Regions from separate parts of the Enterobacter sp. E14S genome, predicted to be linked through region 1. Evidence: predicted binding sites of a transcription regulator. Region 1 holds the regulator's gene; each other region holds the start of a gene.
The links. The regulator CRP, encoded in region 1, controls carbon source genes, mostly activating them, when cyclic AMP is high. The targets are predictions, from matches to a motif close to ATGTGANNNNNNTCACAT.

Region 1 (2,202 bases):
GCGGAAGCCGTTTTTGCTTATCCGCCATCAAGTCGCGGGGATAAAGCGGGCGCTGCGTGCGCAGCACGCGGGCGATGCGGCTGAAATGCCAGGCGGCAAACTGGCCGACCGGGTTATCGGGATGCTGGCGGGCGATTTTCTCCAGCGCGCCCAGCTGTTTTTCCATGTTAAAGCGCGTCGGGTAACGGTGATAGAGAATATCATCGGCCAGCACGCGCAGACGTGCCGAGACGGTCTGCGCGTTCCAGCGGATCACCGCTTCGGCGTGGCTGCGCTCGACCAGCTTTTGCACCTCCTGCGGGTGGTGAAGGCTTACGGAGATATGCTCCTGCAGATCCAGCCCGACCTGGAAGGTGCGCAGCAGCCGCTTGTACTCGTGGTTCTTGTTGGCGGCGAGCATATGCAGCTGCTGATAGCACTGGCTTATCAGATCCACCACCTTTTGCTGGCGCGTCAGCAGCGGCGGTAAGGATTTTTCCGGGTCGGTATGCTGGGTGAGCAGGGTGTATTTGGCTTCGCAGTAATCCGCAAGCTGCACATAGAGCAGGCTCAGGGATTCACGCAGCGGCTGCTCCCGCCACAGCCAGAACCAAAACCAGTTAAACAGCCCGTACCATAATGTCCCCAGGGCGTAGATCAGCAGCGGCTCCCACACCGGCATGTTCCCGGCGAGGCTCAGCGTGAAAATGGCCGCAATCAGCGAAGCGGGAAGCAGGCGGGCGTGCAGCGAACTGATTTCCGCCGTGACGCCGAGCGTCATCGCCAGCACGGTCAGGATCAGCGGCAGCGGGATATCCCGGGCGAGCAGGAGTTGTACGGCGAGGCTACACCCGGCAAACAGGCAGCCACCGATAATCAGGCGTTTGAAAAAGCGCTTATGCGGCGTGTCCAGACCGGCAATGTTGCAGCAGGCGGGCACGAGGGAAAACAGCAGGCCTTGCTGAAGATGTCCGAGGATCAGGCCTATGGCCACAGGAAGACACAACACCAGCGTTTGTCGCAGTGCGTAGTTAACTTCCGGGTGATAGATCAGCCTGCGCCACATGGGGAGTAGAGACAAAAACGGCGTGACACCTTGCGATGGCACGCCGTTTAAGCGGAATTAACGCGTTCCGTAGACCACGATGGTTTTACCGTGGGCGGAGATCAGGTTTTGATCTTCCAGCATTTTCAGGATACGACCCACGGTTTCACGGGAGCAACCGACGATCTGACCAATTTCCTGACGGGTAATTTTAATTTGCATACCGTCCGGGTGGGTCATGGCGTCTGGCTGTTTCGCCAGGTTCAGCAGGGTTTGTGCGATACGGCCGGTAACGTCCAGGAAGGCGAGGTTACCCACTTTCTCTGACGTGACCTGCAGACGGCGCGCCATCTGGGAAGAAAGACGCATCAGGATGTCAGGGTTAACCTGAATCAGCTGACGGAACTTCTTGTAAGAAATTTCAGCCACTTCACATGCTGTCTTTGCACGAACCCAGGCGCTACGTTCCTGGCCCTCTTCAAACAGGCCCAGTTCACCGATGAAATCGCCCTGGTTCAGATAAGAAAGGATCATCTCTTTCCCTTCTTCATCTTTGATCAGCACTGCCACCGAGCCTTTAACGATGTAATACAACGTTTCCGCTTTTTCACCCTGGTGAATCAGCGTGCTCTTCGATGGGTACTTATGAATGTGGCAATGAGACAAGAACCATTCGAGAGTCGGGTCTGTTTGCGGTTTGCCAAGCACCATGCGCTGTTATCCTCTGTTATAAGCTGTCACCAGAGTCATCAGATGCATCCGGACTCTGGGGTTGCAATCGAATTCTTACCCATACCCTGGGAAGTCGGCTACCGTAACGTTTCGCAGCCAGTAAAGTTTGATGTCCTCTGCATACACGTGTAACGTCAATGTATTACTGTAGCATCCTGAGTGTTTTAGCATAGCTTTCGCCGCGTGTCTCCTGGTGTCTCGCTTCAGCATGATGCAGGTCGCCTTCCATTGCGAGAAATGTAACGCACGCGTAATCTGTCACCAAAAATGCAACGTTGGAGTTAATGAATATGCAAGCGCGCGTGAAATGGGTTGAAGGTTTAACGTTCCTGGGCGAGTCCGCGTCAGGACACCAGATTTTGATGGACGGTAACTCCGGCGATAAAGCACCCAGCCCAATGGAAATGGTGCTGATGGCGGCAGGCGGATGCAGCGCAATTGATGTG
Region 2 (2,202 bases), on a different contig from region 1:
GCTGACCCGGTGGCCCGCCGAGACCAGCTGAATCATCAGCAAAACGCCGCCCGCCAGAACCGCATTACCAATCAGGCCTGAGAACGTTGACGCGGCAGACGCCCGCAGCAGAATTTGCTGCTGCTCCGGCGTCATGTTTTGCACCAGTTCAAACAGCCCCACGCTTCCGGCAAGATGGTCGCCCTGGCTCAGGCTGGCAATCTGTTCTTCACTCGGTGAGAAGGCATGGCCCAGCACCACCGTGATAAAGGCACATAGCAACGCGATCAGTAAAAAGGTTATGAACTGATTGCGGAAAAAGTTTCCCGTGTCACGGTAGACAGACTTCGCCGTGATAGACATGCACTCTCCTTGAGTATTGCAGGTGTTAATTAGCCGGCAATTGTACACCGGATGCACCTGCTGTGGCAGCATCAAGGCTTGTATGGAAAAGCATATCTTTGTAAAGCGGCGGTAATCCAACGCGCGCCGGCGCGATTGCAGGCTTCGTTGACCTGCCCATCTTCCCCCGACATGGCAAATTCCCGGCACGGGCTGGGCCGATCCTCATAGATGGAACACCGGGTAGAGACCCCGGGCTCGCCCTGTAGCGCCACGCAGCGGGCCTGCTTTTGGTTTGTGCCGCTCATGCAGCGCAGAAAGGGCGTTAACGGCTCTGTGAGATGAACCGGAACGGTACCGCCGCCATCGCTGGCTTCGGCCCAGTAGAAAGAGACTCGAAAATACGCACAACAGGCTCCGCACGTCATGCACGGGTTGATATCACTCATGGCACACCTGCAAAAGAAGAACGCATCAAATCAACTTGTGAGAGCGATAAATTATCCAGCCGTCAGAGGAAGAGCAAGAGGGGGAAAAGGGAAAATTTTGTAACTGTGAAATGCCAAAAATTGACATGGAAACAACTTATCGCTTTTGGATGCGTAACAAAAAATTAATCCAGATCAATGAATGTTAAGTTACTGGTTTTAATGTGATCTGTAGCAGATCACTTATTACTCATTTGTGAGTATATTCTCACCCGCGATTAAAACCACAACGATGGAGCGGATATGAAAAAATTAGCGGTGGCAGCCCTTGTATTAAGCAGTCTCTCTGGCGGCGCGTATGCGCATGAAGCAGGCGAATTCTTTATTCGTGCCGGTTCGGCTACGGTTCGCCCAACTGAAGGATCGGATAACGTGCTGGGTATGGGCGGTTTTAACGTCAGTAATAACACCCAGTTAGGGTTAACGTTCACCTATATGGCGACGGAAAACGTTGGTGTTGAGCTTCTGGCTGCAACGCCGTTCCGTCATCGCGTGGGTCTGGGCGCAACGGGTGATATCGCCACGGTTCACCATTTACCGCCAACGCTGATGGCGCAATGGTACTTTGGTGATGCCAGCAGCAAGGTGCGTCCTTATATTGGCGCCGGTGTAAACTACACCACCTTCTTTGACGAGAAGTTTAACGATACCGGTAAAGAGGCCGGTCTGACTGACCTCAGCCTGAAAGATTCATGGGGTATGGCGGGGCAGGTCGGTCTGGACTATCTGATTAACCGCGACTGGCTGATTAACGCCTCGGTCTGGTACATGGATATTGATACGGACGTACGCTTCAAGGCGGGCGGTCAGCAGCAAAGTATCAATACTCGCCTGGATCCGTGGGTGTTTATGTTCTCTGCGGGTTATCGTTTCTAATCCCGGCCGTTCAATGCGCCCCGACGGGGCGCATATCCTTTCTCACTTCTGAATCAAATAGCGAATGGTCGGGCCATCCTGCTGGATATCCAGCACCGTGTAGCCGTGGTTTTTCGCATCAAGCGGAATGTTGTTGATGGACTGCGGACAGTCGCTGACCACTTCCAGAATTTCCCCTTTTTTGAGCTGCGGTAGGGCTTCAAGCGTGGCAACAGCCGGATAAGGGCAGGGTTCACCAACCATATCCAGACGGTAATCGGGCACGAACTCTTTCATGCAGCATTCTCCTGGGTTTCTGTTTTAACACTCGCGCGACGGAAGAAGCGTTTCTCCTGCGCGACAACCAGTAAAAAAGCGACCAGCAGCAGGGCGTAGGTGACCAGCAGGCCGCCGAGAGGGCCGAAGGTGCTCAGCAGGTTGACCTTGTCCCAGTTCGTGGCAAGCGCCGGGGACAGATCGTCCCAGAAGTACGCCAGGACCGTCGAGCCGATAACATTTCCCAGGCCCACCCACCAGT
Region 3 (2,202 bases), on a different contig from region 1:
GATCTTCTCGGTGTTCGGCGTGGCGTGGATGAGCGATACCTTTTTCCAGGCGCATCTCGACGAGTTAAAGCTGGCGCTGGAAGGCGTGGTGAAGAGCCACCCGTGGACGTATGCCATTGTGCTGTTTCTGGTGTCAAAACTGGTGAACAGCCAGGCGGCTGCGCTGACGGCCGTTGCGCCAATGGGCCTCATGCTCGGCATCGACCCGAAAATGCTGATCGCCTTTTTCCCGGCGTCCTACGGCTATTTTGTCCTGCCGACCTATCCAAGTGATTTGGCCTGCATCGGCTTTGACCGTTCAGGCACCACCCGCATCGGCAAATTTATCATCAACCACAGCTTTATTCTGCCGGGGCTGATTGGAGTAAGCTGCGCGTGCGCGGCGAGCTACCTGCTGGTCCAGACGTTCTTTTAACCGCTTCAAAGGGCGACACGTGCTGTCGCCCCTACCCCTGTTTTAGTGGGATTCACCCTGCGGCGTGAATCGCAGTTCAATCAGCGCGATGGCTTTCTGGATCGCACGAAGCGTAACCGGGTCAGCGGCAGCAGGATGGCTGGCGAAATCGATGTTTTTCAGCTGCGTAGACATCTTCTCGCGCACTTCAACCGGCGCAATCACGTCCAGAACATCAAGGATTTGTTTGATAACCAGCTGACAGGCGACAACGTCAGAGACCAGTTCCTGATCGGCGCTCAGGTTTTGTGACATGGGCTTTCTCCTTATTTAAAGGCCGCCATAGTAGCAAAACACGCCCCCTGACATCTTCCCTTCATCGCCTGCAGGTACAAAAAACCCGCCGAAGCAGGTTTTTTATCAGAACATGGCGCCTGGCGGCACGTCTTTGAACGTGCGGCAGTAATTGGCCCACATGCTTTTCAGGATTTTGCGCAGTTTCACGATGATGCTCCATTAACTTGTTATACAACTTTATTGTCAACGTGCTTATAATATGACCATTATCACAAAAATCAATCATTTTGTGATGCCCATCACATTTTTATATGGGGTTGGCCTGATAGCGCTCCACTCTGACCCGTTGCGAAGAGTGAGGGCAGATTGTCCGGCTATTCCAGGCATTGCAGCGGGCATCTGCGGGTACGATAAGGTATTTCCATCCACTCAGAGCGAACCATGAAAAGAGTCATTGTAGCCGGCACAATCCTGCTGCTCGCGGGGTGTAGTATCAACCGCCAGGCTGAAGTCAGCAGCCTCGACGCGCCGAACGGCATCGTCCGCCTCGATTACGGCCAGGCAGCGCTGCAAAATGCGTATTCCGATGAGTATGTGAATAACGGCACGGCGGCAAAAGCGTGTCAGAGCATGGGGTATGCCACCGCTTCAGCCTATGGTCAGCCCATCAAAACCTGTACCCTGACGAGCGGCTCTTTGTGCCTGAACGAGAGCGTGACTATCCAGTATAAATGTATGGGTTACGCCGTTAACCCTAAGTCAAATAATCCCTGGTATTAATCAACGCTGCCAGCGTTTGCTGGCAGTATATTTCATTACGAACAAAAACAATTCTCATTAATAAATTATAAAAATCGCCAATGCGTTTTATTCCCATTCGTATTTTAAATAAATAAAATAAAAAATTTACGTTTTGCAAATAATTAAATAACAAATTATAGTGTCGCTCATTGTGAACCAGAAATAATAACCCGGAGCATCACCATGCTGAAAACTGAAATGATCGACAAGCTCAACGCGCAAATGAACCTTGAGCTTTTTTCATCCCTGCTCTACCAGCAGATGAGCGCCTGGTGCAGCTACCACAGCTTCGAAGGTGCGGCCGCGTTTCTGCGTCGTCACGCTCAGGAAGAGATGACCCACATGCAGCGTCTGTTTGATTATCTGACAGATACGGGCAGCCTGCCGCGCATTGAAACCGTGACATCACCTTTCGCTGAGTATAATTCTCTCGATGAACTGTTCCGCGCCACCTACGAGCACGAGCAGCTGATCACGCAGAAAATTAACGAACTGGTTCATGCGGCGATGACCAGCCAGGATTACCCAACCTTTAATTTCCTGCAGTGGTACGTCGCTGAGCAACACGAAGAAGAGAAGCTGTTTAAATCCGTACTGGATAAATTATCTCTGGTGGGTAAATCCGGCGAAGGTCTTTACTTTATTGATAAAGAACTTTCCACTCTCGATACGCAGAATTAATTTCAGCGCGGTGCCGGTTTCCGGCACCG
Region 4 (2,202 bases), on a different contig from region 1:
TTTCTTGTGCGAGAAACACGGTAACCTCCATGCGGAATCGGGAGAGTTGTGGCGGGTGGCGCTACGCTTACCCGCCCTACGATCCTGTCGGCCGGATAAGCGAAGCGTCATCCGGCATTGTCTGGCAATCAGTAGCTGCTTGCGCTCTTACCGTCGCCGTGACCCAGCGCTTTCAGCAGGCTAGCCAGCAGGCTGGACGCACCGAAGCGGTAGTGACGGGAGTCCGCCCAGTCGGCGCCAAACAGCTCGTCGGCAATCGCCAGGAATTGCTGCGCGTCTTCGGCAGTACGCACGCCGCCCGCAGGTTTGAAACCAACGGTTTTGGATACGCCCATGTCGCGGATCACTTCCATCATGATGCGCGCGCTTTCCGGGGTCGCATTCACCGGCACTTTACCGGTAGAGGTTTTAATGAAATCCGCACCGGCTTTGATGGAGATTTCAGATGCTTTACGAATCAGCGCCTCTTCTTTCAGCTCGCCGGTTTCGATGATCACTTTCAGCAGCACGTTTGCCGCCGCGCACGCGTCTTTACAGGCTTTCACCAGGTCAAAACCGACCTGCTCGTTGCCGGCGATCAGCGCGCGGTACGGGAACACCACGTCAACTTCGTCTGCGCCGTAAGCAATCGCCGCGCGGGTTTCTGCCAGCGCGATCTCGATATCGTCGTTGCCATGCGGGAAGTTAGTTACGGTTGCAATGCGCACGTCCGGCGTACCCTGCTCTTTCAGCGTCTTACGGGCAATCGGGATAAAGCGCGGGTAGATACAGATGGCTGCGGTGTTACCCACCGGCGTTTTCGCCTGATGGCACAGGGCGATGACTTTTTCATTGGTGTCGTCATCGTTCAGGGTGGTCAGGTCCATCAGTTTCAACGCGCGCAGGCTGCTTGCAGTTAAATCGGTCATAACATTCTCCAACGGCAGTGCCGTATAAATTTTACCTTGCGGGTCTGTGAGTATTCTAACATTCACCCGCTTCCACACTTCGACATTCATCACAGTTAATGAAAACTGCATACAAATTTGCATTACTGTAATGAGATCTTCTTCAAGCTTTAGCGCGTAAATTGCCGACTAAAGCAGCGATACCCCCTGTCGGATCAAAAGCCCCGACAGGCTGGCTTCCTACAATCCGTTCATCACCCGCAGAACACTCAAGGAAGCGACTATGCCCCACTCCAGCCCCGACGCCCTGCAACAACGTTGCCAGCACATTGTGACAAGCCCGGTGTTAACCCCGGAACAAAAACGTCATTTTCTGGCGCTGGAAGCGGAGAACAACCTGCCTTATCCGGCGCTTCCTGAGGCCGCACGAGCCGCACTGGACGAAGGGTTTATCTGCGACATGTTCGAAGGCCATGCGCCTTACAAACCCCGTTACGTTCTGCCGGATTACGCAAAATTTCTGGCTAACGGTTCAGCGTGGCTGGAGCTGGAAGGCGCGAAAGATCTCGACGACGCCCTCTCGCTGTTAACCATCCTCTACCATCATGTTCCGTCCGTCACATCGATGCCGGTCTATCTCGGTCAGCTTGATGCGATATTAACTCCATATGTTAGAATTCTAACACAAGAAGAGATCGATAGCCGAATAAAACGTTTCTGGCGTTATCTCGACCGTACGCTGCCGGACGCGTTTATGCACGTAAACATCGGGCCTGGAGATACGCCCGTCACGCGTGCCATTCTGCGTGCCGACGCAGAGTTGAAGCAGGTCGCACCGAACCTGACCTTTATCTACGATCCCGATATCACCCCGGACGACCTGCTGCTTGAGGTGGCGAAAAACATTTGTGAATGCAGCAAACCGCATATTTCTAATGGCCCGATGAATGATAAAATTTTCACAAAAGGCCGTTACGGCGTGGTGAGCTGTTACAACTCCCTGCCGCTTGCAGGCGGCGGCAGCACCCTGGTGCGCCTTAACCTCAAAGCCATTGCTGAACGCAGCACATCCATTGAAAACTTCTTCACCCGCACGCTCCCGCACTACTGCCAGCAGCAAATTGCCATCATCGATGCGCGCTGCTGTTTCCTGTACGAGCAATCTGGCTTCTTTGAGAATAGCTTCCTGGTAAAAGAGGGGCTGATTGATGCGGAACGGTTTGTACCCATGTTTGGCATGTACGGCCTGGCGGAAGCGGTGAATACGCTCTGTGAGAAAGCAGGAATAGCGGGACGCTACGGAAAGGATGAACAG

Region 2: ompW (outer membrane protein OmpW) is a predicted target of CRP. The motif match lies at 972-989, and genes of this name have one in related genera.
Region 3: azuC (stress response protein AzuC) is a predicted target of CRP. The motif match lies at 979-996, and genes of this name have one in related genera.
Region 4: deoC (deoxyribose-phosphate aldolase) is a predicted target of CRP. The motif match lies at 1,039-1,056, and genes of this name have one in related genera.

The regions. Positions count from the first base shown of each region.
Region 1 covers NZ_JBVODQ010000009.1:151,146-153,347, forward strand. Annotated here, with positions in the region: gene ACZ6J2_RS17455 (YccS/YhfK family putative transporter) at 1-1,045, opposite strand, end outside; gene crp (cAMP-activated global transcriptional regulator CRP) at 1,103-1,735, opposite strand; gene ACZ6J2_RS17465 (OsmC family protein) at 2,047-2,202, shown strand, end outside.
Region 2 covers NZ_JBVODQ010000001.1:838,238-840,439, reverse strand. Annotated here, with positions in the region: gene ACZ6J2_RS04050 (YciC family protein) at 1-342, opposite strand, end outside; partial or broken gene ACZ6J2_RS04045 (YkgJ family cysteine cluster protein) at 368-770, opposite strand; gene ompW (outer membrane protein OmpW) at 1,053-1,685, shown strand; gene yedF (sulfurtransferase-like selenium metabolism protein YedF) at 1,728-1,961, opposite strand; gene yedE (selenium metabolism membrane protein YedE/FdhT) at 1,958-2,202, opposite strand, start outside.
Region 3 covers NZ_JBVODQ010000001.1:1,090,313-1,092,514, forward strand. Annotated here, with positions in the region: gene ACZ6J2_RS05185 (anaerobic C4-dicarboxylate transporter) at 1-415, shown strand, start outside; gene ACZ6J2_RS05190 (DUF2766 family protein) at 458-709, opposite strand; gene azuC (stress response protein AzuC) at 815-898, opposite strand; gene yecR (YecR family lipoprotein) at 1,133-1,471, shown strand; gene ftnA (non-heme ferritin) at 1,676-2,173, shown strand.
Region 4 covers NZ_JBVODQ010000010.1:133,386-135,587, forward strand. Annotated here, with positions in the region: gene deoA (thymidine phosphorylase) at 1-19, opposite strand, end outside; gene deoC (deoxyribose-phosphate aldolase) at 129-908, opposite strand; gene ACZ6J2_RS18155 (YjjI family glycine radical enzyme) at 1,171-2,202, shown strand, end outside.